3 regions of the Paenibacillus sp. Dod16 genome follow, and region 3 is predicted to be linked to each of the others. Evidence: predicted binding sites of a transcription regulator. Region 3 holds the regulator's gene; each other region holds the start of a gene.

Region 1 (5,999 bases), on a different contig from region 3:
ATCCGGAGACGAAGAGCGGCAGCGGCTTTACCGGACGCAAGGTGAAGGGAACGATTCACTGGGTGGAAGCCACGCAGGCCGTACCTGCTGAATTCCGCCTGTTCGAACCGCTGTTCAAGGACGAAGAGGAAGAAGCCGAATTGGTGCAGGAGGTTGCAGGCGAGGCGGAAGAAGCAACTGCCGAGAAGTCCTTCCTGGACGACATCAACCCGAACTCGCTGCAAATCGTGCAGGGATTCGTGGAACCGAATATGAAGGATGCTGCGCCGCAGGACAAGTTCCAGTTCTTCCGCCATGGATATTTCAACGTCGACTCGAAGTATTCGCAGCCAGGACGTCCGGTATTTAATCGCGTGGTCTCCCTGAAGAGCTCGTTCCAGCTTCCGAAGAACTAAATCAAGATAACGGCATAGGCGCGTTGAAGAAGTCTCCTGTGCTCTATAACGTAAACAAGACTCGAAGATTCCGTTACAGGATTCATTCGAGTCTTGTTATATTTACGATGGTACCGAATGGCTTGCGTACAGGACCACGGTCTAACTCGCAGCGTACTCCTCCATCTCGTCGCTATCGAGATCGTCCGGATGCAGCGGCTGATACCCGTGCTTGCGAAGGTTGTACCACATCCAGCCAAAGCCGATGGCACCCACAATGGCAAGCATCGTGCCGGTCCGGTACATGATCTGCGCCCCGAAGTTCTGGAACATCCAGCCGCCGGCAAGACCGCCGATGACGCCGGATATGCCGCTCCAGCTTAAGGTATAGATCGCTTGTCCGGAAGCGCGATACGGCGTCGGCACAAACAGCATCGTCAGCTGTACGCCGACATAGAAATAGCCGCCGAAGGTTACGCAATGCAGGAGCTGGATGAAGGCCACCTCCAGCGCGCTGTTGGCTTCCGCCATCAGCAGCCAGCGGAGGGCGAAGAGCAGGCTGACAATCGTCAGGCAGCCGACCAGGACATTGATTTTCCGTTTCAGGAAGCGGTCAAACAGAATGAAGATCACCACTTCAAATATAGACGAGAAGAAGATCGCAAGGCCCACCATCTGCTTGGTACCGCCAAGCTCCAGGATGTATAGGGACATAAAAGTGTTATTGGCTGTGTTCGGGATGGATACCATAATGCCTAACAGGATAAAACAGACAAAATAGGAGTTCAGGAACAGCCTGCTGAGTCCTCTAAGACTGACCGATGCCGATGCTGTCGTCTTCTGGATAGAGGGCAGCGTAAACATGAACACGGCCGCCACCAGCAGCATAATCGAGAACACGATGGCGATGCGCCCCGACCCGAGCCGGTCGATGACAGGCCCTGCAGCGATAGCCGTCAGCGCCCATCCGAGCGAGCCCCATAGCCGGAACGAGCCGAATTTTTGCTGTGTCTCCTCAATATAGGTTAGAATCAGCGAATTTGTCTGCGAGAACATCGGAGTCTGGAAGAAATAAAAGAAAATCATTGTCATGTATATCATTGCATAGGTATTCGCTTGAAATACAAGCTGAACCAGCAGCAGCGTACCGGTCATCATGATCAGCAGCACCCGCTTGATGTTTGCCGCCCGATCACCCCAGAATCCCCAGAACGGATTGGCGAAGATGGACACAAATGGCGCGATCGCCATCAGGCTGCCGATTTCAATTTTGCTCATGCCGATATCTTGTAAATATAACTGGAAGAAACCGGTGAAGATGACCATGGTTCCGTAAATGAAGAAGTTGAACAGCTTGAGCGATATCAGCGAAGGTTGGGCGTTGTCCATATTCCGCAAGTGGGTCATTCCTTTCAAACCGAATACAATCCACAATCGCGGCATCGAAAAAAAGCCGCTTTCCCTTTCAATGTATCACGCATTGAAAAGGGATACAAACCATCTTTTAAATGATTTTCCATTATTCTGGTTATTAACCTATAAACTGAACCAAGTTTTTTTACAACGTGTAAGAAAGGCTGGTAGAACATATGAGCGGTCAATCCATAGATGTCGGCTTTTCGCCGGATCAGGTGACGGGTATCGTACTTGCAGGCGGGGCCTCCCGGAGAATGGGAAGAAACAAGGCGCTCCTGCCCATGCAGGGAATGAGTTTGATCGAGCGAACGGTCCAGGCGCTTGACGAGGTTAGCGGCCGCGTCATCCTATCCACCAATACCCCCGAGTCTTATCAATTTCTCGGATTGGAATGCGTTCCCGACCTTTATGTCGGGCAAGGCCCGATGGCGGGTCTTCATGCAGCGCTCACGTCATCCCAAAGCACATGGAATATGGTCGCTGCGTGCGACATGCCCCATATCCATGAGCGTTTCCTTCGGGGGTTGCTGAATCTGGCGAATCAGCAGCTCACAGCCGATGCTGTAATTCCTGTTGTAGAAGGCAGGGTGCATCCCCTGCTGGCAGCATATCGCAAAGAAATCGTAGAAGGCCTTGAACGCAGGCTGAACAAGGGACAACTTCGCATGGTGGAGTGGGTGCAGGAGCTGAATGCCGTCTTCGTGCACGAGGAGCAATTAGAGGCAATTACGGGTCTTGATCCGCGCAAAATTTTATTTAATATGAACACGCCTGGGGAATACGAGGCAGCAGGCGGCCTGATGAATGCGGACTTGCCTCAGGATAGATAGTAGATTTCTATAGCTGAATAAAGGTGTGCAAAAGCACGACGAAACGGTATTCATCATAAAAAAATAACCCCGCCAGCTAAATGCTTGGCGGGGATTTTAATATCAACCATATGACTGCCTTCGGCTATTATACGCACAGCCGACGGTTTATCCGCCGATCTGTGACATACGCCGGACGGTTGGGGTATGGCTTTGCATTTTTTTCTCGAGCGCGAGCGCCATTTCATGATTCAACGGTTTGGAACCCAGCGCTTTGCGGAACAGGTTTGCCACCGCGGAAGGATCATCGACGACGCGGCGCACGTTAAATTCGTCGGACCAGTACAGGCAAGCCTTGATGTGGCCGTCAGCCGTCAGCCTGAGGCGGTTGCAGGAATCGCAGAAATGATCGCTGACCGGATGGATCAGACCGAAGGTTCCTGTAGCTCCAACCACCTTCATATTTCGTGAAGGTCCGTTGCCGGATGGCCCCTGCTCTTCCTGAATGGTCCAACCCGCCTCCTGGCACACTTCGGATACCCGGCTGAGCGGCAGATACGAATCTCGCCAGGCATCGGATGCTTGCCCGATCGGCATGTATTCAATAAAGCGGACATGTAGGGGACGATCGAGCGTCAGCGCGATAAAGTCGCGAATTTCGTCTTCGTTGAAGCCCTTCATTAGCACCATGTTCAGTTTGATGGGATCCAGGCCGGCTTCATAAGCGGCTTCAATGCCTTCCAGCACTTTACGCACTTGACCGCCGCGCGTAATGCGCGCGTAGCGATCCTCATGAAGCGAATCCAGACTGATGTTGATTCGGGTAAGTCCGGCTTCCTTAAGCAGGCGAGCTTTGGAGGGGAGAATGATCCCGTTGGTAGTCAGGGATATATCTTGAATTCCTTCAATGGAAGCAATCATATGGACCAAGGATTCCAGGTCCTTGCGTACCAGCGGCTCGCCGCCGGTAAGGCGTACTTTGGAGACACCCATTGGGGCAAGGACGCGCATGATCGCTGCGATCTCTTCATAACTCATAATCTGATCGGGAGGTTGGAATTCCATCCCTTCTTCCGGCATACAATAGACACAACGAAGATTGCATCGATCCGTCACCGAGATACGAATATAATCATGGACCCGACCGAAAGAATCTTTAAGCGGTTCGATCATGGAAATCCCCCTTTATAGCATGCATGGTCACATTGTAGCCATTCCCCGAACGGGAGTCAATGCATTGTAAGGGTCATGTCAGCCGGACAAGCTGCGTGGATAAGTTCAAGGATTTGTGAGAAGAATCACAGAAAACGCTTTCGGGATCCAGTATATTGAAGCTGTGGACAAAAGCTTTCTCCCCTTGAAAGCGAGTAGTGACATTCTAGATTTCCGAAAGTTTCCTGATTTTTCCGAAATTTTCGGAAATCATTTCAAACTGCTTTCATTAGACGTTCATCTAAGATATACTGTCAAGGATATCACATCCAACAAGAAAGGTTACCAATAGGAGGTTCGATTTGGCGATATCACCTGTTCAAACTTTGGAGGTGCCTGACGTCTGTCACAGATGGCTTGAAAACCGGGGTACGGTCTACGAGCTGCTCATCGATTTTTTGGGCAATTGGCCCAGCTTGTCTATGATTGCGGAATGGAGCCGCGGAAGCGGAATTAGCAAGGCTGCGGAGTGTTCGAAGGCCGGTACGGACCTGATGACCTATTTATGTGGACGCTCACCTGAGGAATTGGTTCGGATTTGCGAATACGAAGGGGCGGAATACCGCCGATTGCTTCAGCAGTCCAAACAGCGTCAGGCGGCAAAGTCTCATTACACGAAGGATGGATGCGCTCAGGATTTAGCCGATTGTTATGCATCCGTCGGTGTTGCCTTTAATAAACTGCACGGGGAAGCGGACGATCATATAGCCATTGAACTGGAATTTATGACACTGCTTCATGACCGTATGCTGAACAATACGTATTGTGAACATAGCATGCTGCAATTGATGGAGGTTCAAGAGAAGTTTCTGGAGGAGCATCTGTTGTCATGGGTGCCATCCCTCTGCAAGGATCTAAAAGGCTCCACGGAAAGCCCGCTTTATCAGTCGGTATTCAGTCTGCTCGAGGAGTTCCTCGCACAGGATCTGAACATGCTGAAGACGTGGAAGCATTCCAGGGAAGCTGTGCTGGTACATTAGCGAGCCAGGACAATATCATAGTCATCCAAAAAAAGCCCCAGCCTCCTAATGTAGGAAGCCGGGGCTTTGATGTTCTAATTAATCTTCGATTCTTTTCTTGCTGAACTTCATCAGGAACTCGTACACGATAGGTACCACCACGAGTGTGAGCAGCGTCGAGCTGATCAGACCGCCGATAACCGTGATGCCAAGTCCTTTCGAAATGATGCCTGCGCTGTTCTCCCAACCGAATACGAGTGGCAGGAGAGCGCCGATCGTTGCGAGTGCCGTCATTAGAATTGGACGAAGACGGGTAGCGCCGGCTTCAAGCAGGGCTTCGCGGGTGCTCATGCCTTCGCGTTCCATATGGATCACGCGGTCGATCAATACAATCGCATTGGTCACGACGATACCGATCAGCATGAGTACGCCCATGAGTGCAGACACGTTCAGTGTCTCGCCTGTAACAAGCAAACCGATAATGGCTCCGATGACAATGAACGGCAGCGAGAACAGGATGGCGAACGGTGCGAGACCGCCACCGAATGTAACCACAAGCACAAAGTATACAATCGCAATGGCTGCCAGCATGGCGAGTCCAAGCTGTCCGAAGGTTTCGTTGATTTGCTCGGTAACGCCTCCGAACTGGACGGATACGCCGTCTGGAAGCTCAAGCTTGTTCACTTCAGTCTCCAGGTTGGTGGAGGCCGATCCAACATCGCTGGACAGGATATCGGCTGTGACGGTCACAACCATTTTCCCGTCGATGCGCATAATGGAGTCAGGAGTTGTTCCTTTTTCCACCTTGGCCACATCCTTGATCGGCACTTCGATACCGAGTGGAGAGGTGACGGTTTCGTTCTCAATTTCTTTGATGCTCTTATAGGTTTTGCTGTCCGTTTCAATGTAAACATTGTAAGTCTTGTCCTCAATTTTGACTTCGGTCAAGACCGGACGTTCCCGTACGGGAGACAGCTTCATTGCCAATTGTCCTGCGGTCAGGCCAAGGGAGCTCAGCTTCTCTTGGTCAGCAACCAGCGTATACTGCTCGAACGCTTCGGACAAGCTGGTTTCTGCATTCTCGAAGGTGGCTGTATCCTTGTTGGCAAGCTCAGCAATTTGATCAGCCACCGGCTTGATCTGCTCCAGAGAATCGCCAAAGACGTTAACCGTTAACTGGCTGCCGCCAAAGCCGCCGGCTGCCATGTCCATATTGGACCAAGTACCGT
Region 2 (5,999 bases), on a different contig from region 3:
ACGCGAGGAAGCTTGGAAGCACGCTGTACAAGAGCCTCCGTGGCAATGCCAATACCAGGCACAATTACTCCGCCAAGATAATTGCCTGCCTCATCGATGCAATCAAACGTCGTCGCCGTACCGAAATCCACCACAATCAGCGGCCCCCCGTACTGCTCGACGGCTGCTACTGCATTCACAATCCGATCAGCGCCAACCTCGCGCGGATTTTCATACCGCAGATTAAGTCCGGTTTTGATGCCTGGTCCTACGATCAGGGGCGCCTTGCCAATATATTTATTGCACATCTCCTCGACCACACGCACAAGGGGAGGAACTACGGAAGAAACAATAACACCTTCTATTTGGCTTACCAGTATATTGGACATTTGAAACAAATTGTGTATCAATACACCGTATTCATCCACGGTGGACTGACGCGATGTACTGATTCGAAAATCATGCAGCAGCTTCTTTCCCTGATACACACCCAGTACAATATTGGTATTCCCTACATCCACAACCAGAATCAACTCTCTGTCCCTCCTTTCTTCGCATTTAGATCCAAGCTGATATCGAGACTATGGAAAGAATAAGTCAGCCGTCCAACGGATATGACGTCGACCCCGGTTTCGGCAATCCCGCGCACGGTTTCCAGCGTCACGTTCCCCGATGCTTCGACGCGAACATGAGGGGCCTTGGCCTTGATTCTTCGAACAGACTCCGCCATCATGTCATGACTCATGTTATCCAGCATAATAATATCTGCGCCTGCAGCCAGTGCTTCCTCAACCTGCGCCAAGCTCTCGGTTTCAACTTCTATAGTCATGGTATGTGGAATATGGGCTCTTGCACGGCTGACCGCTTGCGCGATTCCGCCTGCACCCTTAATGTGATTATCCTTAATCATGACGGCATCGTACAGGCCGAAACGATGGTTCGCGCCGCCGCCAACCCGAACAGCATATTTCTCAAGCATTCGGTGGCCTGGCGTTGTTTTGCGGGTATCCACCAGCCTTGTTGGCAATCCCTCAAGCACATCAACAAAAGAACGTGTTCTTGTTGCAATACCCGACAGACGCTGAAGCAAATTCAAAGCAAGACGCTCGCCTGTCAAAATACGGTGCGTGCTTCCTTCCACTTCGGCGAGAACCGTTCCTTTTTCAACCTCGTCTCCATCACGGACCAATGCCGTAAACGTCAGCGACGGATCAACCGTTTCGAATACCAGCTCTGCAACCGGCATACCTGCTACGATTCCTGCCTCCTTGGCATGAATAACACCCTTGGATTCATGACCCGGCTCAATGGTGGTGAGGGTCGTAATGTCCCCCGACCCGATATCCTCCTGCAGCCAAGTCCGTATACTCTGGAGAAGGCCATCGTTGTATCCGTTAAACATCATCGCTTAATTCCTCCGTCATTTCTTGATCCCGTGTATGGACAATATGTTTCTGCCATACGCTGTCATTCCGTTCCGGGAAATCCCCACGATAGTGGGCTCCCCGGCTTTCTTCACGACCCAGCGCACCCTGAACCACGAGCAGGGATGCTGTGAGCATGTTAGCAAACTCGTATTCCTCACGCTTGGTGAGCACGGATTGGAACAATGGCAGCTGACGGCCAAGCTCTTCCGCTGCTCTTAATAGAGTATCCCGATTTCGCCGAAGTCCTGCATAACGTACCATTACCTTCTGTAGCTTCAAGCGTTTTTCCACCATCGCTTGGGACGGAGCGTCCTTGCGACCGAGGTGGAATGATACATGAAGCGGATCGCCTGAAGGTTCCGGCAGGCTCTTAATGCGCTCGACAATACGACTACCGTACACAATCGCCTCCGACAGCGAATTGCTGGCCAAACGGTTCGCCCCGTGGACACCGGTAGACGATACCTCCCCGCAAGCAAATAAACGTTTCACGCTGCTCTCGCCGTGCAGATTGGTTTTGATGCCCCCCATCATATAATGCGCAGCCGGGGAGACAGGAATCCAATCTGACGATAAATCGAGTCCATACTGCATGCAGGTTTCATAAATCGTTGGGAATCGATGTCTGACCATTTCCGGCGACTCATGGGTAATATCCAGATAAACAAAGGTAGACCCCGTTGCTTCCATCTCACTGACAATAGCCCGTGCTACAATATCCCGCGGTGCCAGCTCCAGTAAATCATGGTATTTGGGCATGAAGCGTTCCCCTTGTATATTCCGAAGAACGGCGCCTTCACCCCGCACCGCCTCTGATATTAGGAATCGGGGCGCACCCGGATAGCTAAGCGCCGTCGGGTGGAATTGTATAAACTCCATATCCCGAATTTCTGCGCCTGCCCGATAAGCCATGGCAACGCCATCGGCTGTGGCAACCTCCGGATTGGTCGTATACCGGTACAATTGACCGGCGCCGCCAGAACACATAACCGTCGCCCGTCCACGAACGAATACCCGTTTTCCATCAGGCATTTGTACCAAAGCGCCATGACATTCTCCCTGCTCGGTAATCAGGTCAATGACAAAATGATCGTCCCACACCTCTATATTGTGAAGCATTTCAACCTGAATGGAAAGGGCACGCACAATTTCATATCCGGTAGCATCCCCGTTGGCATGAAGGATCCGGCGGTGACTGTGTGCGCCTTCTTGGGTCAGCGCGAGCTCGCCATTCTCCACATCAAACATCGTGCCGAGCCGAATCAACTCTTGAACGCCAACCGGCCCCTCGTTTACAAGGACATCCACCGCGGCAGATGAACATAGGCCCGCCCCTGCCAAGAGGGTATCCTGCCGATGATAGGCCGGGGAGTCATCCTCAGCTGTTACGGCTGCAATTCCTCCCTGCGCATAACGCGTGTTGCTTTCGAGCAGCGATTTCTTCGTAATCAGCAGCACATTCTGAGTCGCACTTGCCATGATCGCCGTATATAAACCCGCAATGCCTGAACCGATCACGATGACGTCCGTCTCAACTGCAGGAAGATCGTTCAGATCAAAATCAATTAAATACTGCGGTATCACGATGCCTCACCTGTCTTTTCACGAAAGAGTAGCGCATGCTACTTAACCTGTAACATGCGCTCTAATGAAGTTCTGGCTTTTTCTGCAACGACCGGCGGCACATAAATTTGCGGCTTCATCGTTTCCAACGCTTTAACCAGCTTTTTGAGGTTATTCACTTTCATATTCGGACACACCAGGAATTTCGTAGCGAAATGGAACGATTTATCCGGGCTATCCAGTCGAAGCTGATAACCGGTTCCGTCCTCAGTACCCACGATAAACTCCCTGGCCGATGAATTCTTGCAATACTCCAGGATGGCGGTGGTACTTCCTACAAAATCCCCCATCGCAACAACCTCCGGACGGCATTCCGGATGCACGACAAATTCAGCATGAGGATATTTGGCCTTCATCTCGACGACATCCTTCACCGTCAGCATGTCATGCGTGTTGCAGTACCCTTCCCAGATAATGAGCTTCTTGTCGGTATGCTGCTGAACATAATGCCCCAGATTTTTGTCAGGCACCCATATAATTTCATCCGAATCCACCGACTGAATCACTTTCACGGCATTGGATGAAGTACAGCAGATATCCGTCTCAGCTTTGATCTCAGCCGATGAATTGATGTACGTGACCACTTTGGCATTCGGATGCTGCGCTTTCAGCTTCCGCAGTCCGTCAACGTTCACCATGTCCGCCATAGGGCAGCCGGCCCGCTCATCCGGTATAAGAACCGTCTTGCCCGGTGCCAGAATTTTAGCGCTTTCGCCCATAAAATGCACACCGCAAAATACGATAACCTCGGCATCCGTTTGTGCTGCCTTCTGCGCGAGCAGGAAGGAATCCCCCCGGAAATCAGCGACCTCTTGTATTTCATCCCGTTGATAATAATGTGCCAAAATGATTGCGTTACGTTCCTTCTTCAATTGCATTAACCGCTCGCGCAGCTCACGGTTCTGTTCCGCCTTACGCTCCAGTGCCAACGCTTCCATGATCGACCCTCTCCCCTTATATAGTCCGGCAGTTCGCCGCTGATGACCATGTGACTTTCAGGATGGTTTCCACCTTTGTGAAAGGATTCGCATCCTTATTTAACAACTAATGTACACGTTCGTTCTGCCCCCTGTCAATGTGATAGAAAGCACAAAAAGAACCGGAAAACGAATTATCGTTCTCCGGTTCTTCAATTTTATTCGGTATTCGAGGTTTTATCAGCAAATATTACGTTAAGCTGCTGTTACCGTTGTCCGATCCGCCTGGAGGATCCTTGCGCTCCGAATCTTTGCGCTCTGGCCCTGGATCATTCGAATCCATCGGGTTGTTCGGAATTTCCTCCGTGGAAGTCGGCTGCTCGCCGTCTTCTTTCCCTTGGATGCGAACTTTCACGTCGCCAATGTTGTCGATGATCGGTTCACCATTCTCGGAAGAACCTTCTCCTTCACCGTCGCCACTGCCGTTGCCTTCAGCTGATCCGGTCTCAATGAGATTCTTGATTTGCTCAAGCTCCAGCGTTTCCATCTCGAGGAGCGTATTCGCAATCAGATGAACCTCTTTAGCATGCTTATTCAGGATCTCTTTACATTTCTCATAGCAATCATTAATGAATCGCTGCATTTCCTGATCGATCTCATAAGCGATTGCATCACTATAGTTCTGCTCATGTCCGATATCACGTCCAAGGAACACTTGTCCTTGGGATGTACCGAACTGCATCGGTCCGAGCTTCTCACTCATACCGTATTCCACAACCATGCTGCGGATAATGCCTGTTGCTTGCTGGAAGTCACTGTATGCCCCGGTCCCGATTTCACCGATGAACAGCTCCTCAGCGACACGTCCGCCAAGCAAACCGGTTACGCGATCCAGCAATTCCTGCTTCGTCACGAGCATCCGATCTTCCTTCGGCATCATAATGACATATCCGCCGGCACGGCCACGAGGGATAATCGTTACCTTATGCACCGTATCCGCATGCTCGAGGAAGTAACCCACAATGGTATGACCCGCTTCATGGTATGCCACGATGCGTTTCTCGCGGTCACTGATCACGCGGCTGCGTTTCTCCGTACCGACGATAACGCGGTCAATCGCCTCATCCACTTCTCGCATGGAAATATCTTTACGGTTGCGGCGAGCTGCAAGCAAGGCAGCCTCGTTCAGGAGATTCTCCAGATCGGCGCCTGTAAAACCGGTTGTACGTTTGGCGATGATGTCAAGTTTAACATCCTTCGTCAATGGTTTGTTGCGTGCATGAACCTTCAGTACGGCTTCACGGCCCTTCACATCCGGGCGATCTACGGTAATCTGACGGTCAAAACGTCCCGGACGAAGAAGCGCCGGGTCCAAAATATCCGGGCGGTTGGTCGCAGCAACGATGATAATGCCTTCGTTCGCTCCGAAACCGTCCATTTCAACCAGCAACTGGTTGAGTGTCTGTTCACGCTCGTCATGACCGCCGCCAAGACCAGCGCCACGCTGACGACCTACTGCATCAATCTCATCGATAAAGATGATACATGGTGCATTCTTCTTCGCGTTCTCGAACAAGTCACGTACACGAGAAGCACCGACACCGACAAACATTTCAACGAAGTCGGAACCGGAAATACTGAAGAACGGCACTCCCGCTTCACCGGCAACGGCACGAGCCAGGAGCGTCTTACCGGTTCCCGGAGGACCGACAAGCAAAACGCCCTTCGGAATGCGAGCGCCAACCGTGTTGAACTTGCGCGGATCCTTCAAGAAGTCAACAACTTCAACAAGCTCCTGCTTCTCTTCATCTGCTCCGGCTACATCTTCAAATGTAATCCGTTTCTTCTCTTCATTATATAAGCGGGCTTTGCTCTTGCCAAAGTTCATCACTTTGCCGCCGCCGCCTTGAGCCTGATTAAACAGGAAGAAGAACAGTACAAACATAATGATGAGCGGAATAAAGGATGAAAGCAATGTCAGCCAAATGCTTTGGCCTTCCATTGGCAACACGGACAGTTTGACTTTGTTGCTCTCACTGGCTGCAGTCAGCTC
Region 3 (5,999 bases):
GCTTCCGAGGAATGATCCTCCACCTGGATTTTCAATTCCCGATTGCCAATCACAGACTTGCCTTCCTTCTTAATATGCTGGACCAAGCCTTGCAAATTTGTATCCGGAGCCAAATCAAGATTCAAAGTAACGGTATTCTGTTTAATATCTATATGTGAATCCTTAACGCCGTCATATTGTGACACAACATTGGCCAGCGGATTTTGCAAAGCCATCTGCCGATACAGAAACCATCCGCCAAAGAGAACCGATGCTGAGATCACGACAGTCAGCACGATAGGTACAATGCGTAGTTTCATGAAGTTCCTCCTTCATTTCTGTATGATATTTTGTCTATCATGTTGCAATACAATAATACATATAACAACGATATATAGGGATGCATGTAGTTTATATGCTCATTTTGTACAAGTATGAGTATATCACATCTTATATACTTTTTCATGCATGTCTGTGAAAATATTTAGAACAGTTTTTCCATATTATTTCTGAATACGCTTACAATTATAGAGAAAATAAGAGAGGAACCCGCGAATATTAAAGGGCCCCTCTCTACTTCTTATTTATTGATTTGGAAGAATAATGTCATTACCGATGGTGTTACCGTCTTGAAAACGATAAAACCGATAACCGCGCTGACCGTTGTGTTCATACTGCAGCTGCCAGGCATACTCGCCCTCATACATTCCAGGCAGCAGCCGCTTAATTTCTGCGCCAGGCAATTCGTTATAAATCTGCTCCCGCATCTGGTCTTCTGACAACCCCGTATTCAACAAAACGGATTGGACAGCGTCGGCACCTTCAACAGGTACGTTGTCATCCGTAAATTTCACCCATACCATACGATCTTGATTGTCCTGATCCTTCCCGCTTATCACCCAATAGTTATTGTCCTCGCCCCACACCGATTTATAGGTCTTCCCGGACGTAACCAATTGGCCATGCTGTTTGGCGGCAGCAATTGCCATTCTTTCTTCATTCCAAGCATCTTTCATCACATATGAATAATAGAGCTGTAAACCAAGCAGTAACAGCAGCACGCCGGATACACTCAGCAATATCCACTTCGTTTTTTTCTTCAAATCCGTCTTCCTCGCTCCCCTTGATTATTCCCTAGAGGGTTGTAAGACGCTCAAAGGCACGCTGCGCTTCCCGGCGGATACGTTCCTCATCGAGAGTGAGACTCGCGCCATTCTTCACTACCTGCTTGCCGTCAACCCATACATGCTCTACATCCTTCGCACTGGCGGAGTAGATAGCATGAGAAATGTAATCCGTCTTCGGAAGGAAGTGCGCCTGATCCGTGTTCAGTGCGATCATATCTGCCTTCATGCCTACCGCAAGCGTACCAATATCCGTAAGGAAGGCTGACTTGGCTCCATATTCTGTACCCATCCGAAGCGCTTCGGATGCTGGAATTGCGGTTGGATCCCCGCTTACTCCTTTATGGATCAGTGCGGCGAGCCGCATCTCTTCAAACATATCCAGATTATTATTGCTGGCAGGTCCATCGGTACCCAAAGACACGGTGACCCCGGCTTTCAGCAGTGCAGGCACGCGAGCGATGCCGCTGGCAAGCTTCAAATTGCTGCCTGGATTATGCGAAACCATAACTTGATGTTTGGCCAGAATTTCGATTTCTTCATCGGTCAGATGGACGGCATGCGCAAGCAGCGTTGGACGGGAGAACATGCCAAGCTTCTCTAGATGGGCAACAGGGCGAAGTCCGTAGTCATTTACGTTCTGAGCTACTTCCGTTTCCGTTTCGGACATATGCGTATGCAAAGGCAGATTCAAATCATGTGACGCTTGCACGAATTTTTCGATGAAATCCGGCGGGCACGTATAGGGTGCATGCGGTGAGATCATCGTCGTAATTCTACCGTCAGCCTGACCATGCCAGTCTTTCGCGAATGCAACCGCCTCTTCCAGCTTCTGCTGCTGCACCTCAGGCGGACATAATCCGATGACACCGCGCGTCAGAACGCCGCGCATGCCTGAGTCCTCCACTACCTTTGCAACCTGATCCATATGATCATACATATCCACAAATGTCGTGGTTCCGCCTTTAATCATCTCCAGCACGGAGAGCGAGGTTCCCCAGTATACATCGTCGGCCGTGAATTTGGCTTCCATCGGCCACATTTTTTCCTGAAGCCATACTTGCAGTGCCAGATCGTCGCCATACCCGCGAAGAAGCGACATGGCCGCATGTCCGTGCGTATTCACCAATCCAGGCAGGAAAAACAGATGGGTTCCGTCGATGATTTCTGTTCCCTCTTGGACAGTCGGCTCTTCTTCACCCAGGTAAGTGATCCGGTCGTTCTCCACGACCATATATCCGTGTAACACGGATCTGCCTTCCTCTAGTACCGCAAACGTTCCGTTTTTAACCATCCACTTCGTTGTCGTCATGTGCTGCATCCTCCTTGCCGTTATCCAAATAATAGGCCAAACTCTGCAAATCCGTAGTAAAATCTGCCGTATGGATACGGATATGGGGTGGAGCTTTCAGGATGGTCGGCGCAAAATTCAGGATAGCCTCGATGCCTGCCGCGATAAGTTGATTCGCTACATTCTGCGCCTCAAAATCCGGAACGGTGATAATCCCGATACGAATGCCGTACTCATGAACCGTCTTCTCCAGTTCCTCCATCGGCTGTACGACCAAATTGTTAATTTTCATACCAACTTTGGGAGAATACGAATCGAAAACCGCCACAATCTTCATATTGTCCTTCAGAAATGCATTGTAATTCGATAATGCATGTCCAAGATTACCGGCCCCAATCAATGCGACATTGATCTTCTGGTCCAGCTTTAGAATCTGGCGAATTTTCTCGATCAGATAAGATACGTCATATCCGATCCCTTTCCGTCCAAAATCACCGAAATACGCTAGGTCCTTACGAATTTGAGCAGGATTGAGGTCCAGTTTCTGCCCCAGTTCCTGGGAGGAAACCGTGGAGACCTCCCTTTTCTGAAGCTCATTCAAATAGCGCAAGTATACAGGTAATCTGCGGACCACGGCTTCCGAAATTTTTTCCGATTTCATGCATGCTCCCCCTAATAATAGGTTAATAACTACATTTGTTTGTGCTCGTTCATGGTTTCACTTTATTCAGCTTGGTTCCCTATGCCTGCCTCTTCCTGCAGCCATTTCGAAATTCGGGGAACGATCCCCTCTGTCGGCATGTGCTCCATCTTCGGTCCAGGCAAGGAATATAAGAAATACTTCCCGTAATAGGATTCAATGACCCGAGTATCGTAAACGATGACAATCCCCTTATCCTGCGCGGTCCGTACCAGTCGGCCAAATCCCTGTTTGAAGCGAATGACCGCTTGCGGAACCGAAAGCTTCATGAACGGGTTCTTCTTCTGCTGCTGCAGAAGCTCGCTCTTGGCTTCGACCAGAGGGTGATTCGGCGGCTGGAACGGCAGCCGGACGATGGCAAGGCAGGTGAGCGCCTCACCGGGTATATCTACTCCTTCCCAGAAGGAGCTGGTGCCAAGCAGAACCGAAGCGCTGCTATCCTGGAATCTCCGGATTAACTTGGTACGGCTGGTTCCGTCCATCCCTTGTCCCAGTACCGTAATATCGCTGGATCCCAGCGCCTCCTTCAAGGGCTCATGCACCTGACGCAGCATGCGGTACGAGGTGAACAGGACAAGCATGCGACCATGCGTTGCGATGGCCGTATCAGCCAATGATTGCACAAGTGTATTCACAAAGAGTGCATCCCCGACCGAGCCCTTCAAGCTCGGAAAATCGCGCGGCACAACAAGGAGAGCCTGCTCCCTGTAATTAAACGGGGACGGCAGCAGGACCGTGTTCAGGTTGCCGTTATCTGCCGCTTCCTGAAGACCCAAGTTCTCGATCATGAACTGAAACGATTTGTCCACCGACAAGGTCGCCGATGTCAGGATCACGCTTTGTTTTTTGTCAAAAAACAATTCCTTTAAGTGGGTGCTGACGTCGACAGGCACCGCATAAAGCTGCAGCGATTTGCCGCGGAAGTTGCCGTTCGCCTCCATCCAGTATACCGTGCCCTCATCGTTCAGGGACATGAAGGTCCTCAGGTCCTCGCGGTGTGCCGCCAGGTCCTTAAATAGACCCGATAGGTCTGTTAACAGACTGTCCGCGCTGTAATCATCCAGATCTTCCTTCATTTCGGCAATCAGCTTGTCACCCTTGCGAACGACATCGCCGAGCGCCAGATGAATTTGATGCTCCAGCTCGGCCAGCGAATTCCAATCCTTCGGCTTCTTCAGAGGCGATAAGCGAAGCGAGAATTGACCGGCATCCCCCGGAGTCGCGTCTCCGCGCTCCGGAAGCAGTCCGAACAATTGATCGCTGAGCCGGTCCCAATTCTCTTTGACGGTGATCAGATCCGGATAAATCCGGTCGATGATGGAAGACCACTCAACAGCCTTCTCATGGGACGACGCTTGCAGCAGCTGGCGAAGAGCCGGAAGCTGACCGCTTCGGCTGTCTTTGTACATACGGGTCAACGTATGGACAACCGAAAAATATTTCATCTGCAAGCCTAGGTGCTTGCCCGCGACGTCCTCCAGATGATGCGCTTCATCGATGACGAGACGCTCATAACTCGGAAGCAGCTGGTGATTCGCTTTCACGTCGGTGAACAGCTTCGAATGGTTCGTAATGACAACATCCGCGATGCCCGCTTCATGTTTGGCCCTGTGATAATAGCATTTGCGGAACCATGGGCAGGCACGGCCCAGGCAGGAATCCGAATCGCTGGAGATGGTCTCCCAGAAATCCCCTCCACGGCCGCCAAGGTTCAGCTCCTCATCATCCCCGTTCTCCGTCTGGGTCAACCAAACCAGCATTTGCGCTGCGGTGATCACATCTTCCTTCGGGGAATGAAAATCTCTTCTATTTATTTTATGTTCAAATTTTCTCAAACACAAATAATGGCCTCTTCCCTTGAAAATAGCCGCTTTAAAAGGAAAAGGAACAACCTGGGTGAGCAGGGGAATATCCCGGTCACGCAGCTGTTCTTGAAGGTTGATCGTATGCGTGCTCACCATAACCTTCTGTTCCTGCTTCACGCTTTGATAAATCGAGGGCAGCAAATACCCGAGGGATTTGCCTGTTCCCGTGCCGGCTTCAATCAATAGATGTTTATTATTATCGAGTGCCTGCATCACTTCCTGAAACATCATGTCCTGGGCATCCCTGCTCTCGTAATGAGGCAGCGTTTCCTTTAGACGTTCACGGACATCATTCATGTATTGCTCAAAGCTTACATCAGCCAAAGGATTAGGCTCCGTCTCATCCCTGGCAGGCGTTATATCGTTCCAATCGTCAACGGCCAGGGCGAATTGGCGATAGTACGTATGGGTGTCTCCGGCTTGTACGGCCTGGAGCTCCCTGTCGGCACGGATGCCGTCAAAGAACCAGGCCAAGTCGCTGTCCTCGTCGGCAAACAGGTCGCTTAACCGCTGCACGGTAAGCAGAGGAAGCTCATCGATCTCCTCCAGGCATTTCAGCAGCGCATAGGCTGTGGCAAGTGCATCGCTGTCCGCCTGATGCGGACGGTCATGCTCCAGGCCGAAATGAGAGGACACCATCCCAAGCTGATAAGAAGGCAGCGAGGGAAAACATATTTTTAAGAAGTGCATCGTATCTAGAATTCGGCCGCTGAACGGCAAATAGCCGCAGCGATCGAGTGCATTTTGCAAAAAGTTAAAATCAAAAGCGACATTATGCCCAACCAATACAACATCGTCGAGCATGGGCACGAGTTCCATCATCATTTCTTCCAATGACGGAGCATCCGCTACATCACTGTCGGAAATGCCGGTCAAACCGGTAATAAAAGGAGGGATCGGAATCCCGGGATTGACATAGGTGCCGTATACGCGGGAGATGCTTCGATCCTCTTCGATGATGGCCAGTCCAACCTGAATGATCTCATCTGCTGACTGGTTGCCCGTGGTTTCAAAATCCAATACGGCAAATTTCATTTCGA

The links. Region 3 encodes Rex, which represses fermentation and respiration genes when NADH is low (regulators of the CRP and FNR family bind a similar motif). Its sites were predicted from a motif close to TTGTGAAATATTTCACAA; they were not measured.
Region 1: a site for Rex is predicted at 3,886-3,903, ahead of ACPV3A_RS00630 (TorD/DmsD family molecular chaperone). Genes of this name have one in related genera too.
Region 2: a site for Rex is predicted at 4,043-4,060, ahead of nadA (quinolinate synthase NadA). Genes of this name have one in related genera too.

Annotation. Positions count from the first base shown of each region.
Region 1 covers NZ_JBNDYG010000001.1:145,683-151,681, forward strand. The annotation lists gene ACPV3A_RS00610 (glutamine--tRNA ligase/YqeY domain fusion protein) at 1-395, shown strand, start outside; gene ACPV3A_RS00615 (MFS transporter) at 537-1,817, opposite strand; gene mobA (molybdenum cofactor guanylyltransferase) at 1,964-2,620, shown strand; gene moaA (GTP 3',8-cyclase MoaA) at 2,768-3,772, opposite strand; gene ACPV3A_RS00630 (TorD/DmsD family molecular chaperone) at 4,114-4,791, shown strand; partial or broken gene ACPV3A_RS00635 (efflux RND transporter permease subunit) at 4,870-5,999, opposite strand, start outside.
Region 2 covers NZ_JBNDYG010000026.1:44,431-50,429, reverse strand. The annotation lists gene ACPV3A_RS18765 (type III pantothenate kinase) at 1-512, opposite strand, end outside; gene nadC (carboxylating nicotinate-nucleotide diphosphorylase) at 509-1,384, opposite strand; gene nadB (L-aspartate oxidase) at 1,374-2,990, opposite strand; gene nadA (quinolinate synthase NadA) at 3,029-3,967, opposite strand; gene ftsH (ATP-dependent zinc metalloprotease FtsH) at 4,197-5,999, opposite strand, start outside.
Region 3 covers NZ_JBNDYG010000005.1:118,479-124,477, forward strand. The annotation lists gene ACPV3A_RS05255 (hypothetical protein) at 1-299, opposite strand, end outside; gene ACPV3A_RS05260 (DUF5590 domain-containing protein) at 564-1,082, opposite strand; gene ACPV3A_RS05265 (amidohydrolase) at 1,114-2,415, opposite strand; gene ACPV3A_RS05270 (redox-sensing transcriptional repressor Rex) at 2,390-3,055, opposite strand; gene dinG (ATP-dependent DNA helicase DinG) at 3,118-5,994, opposite strand.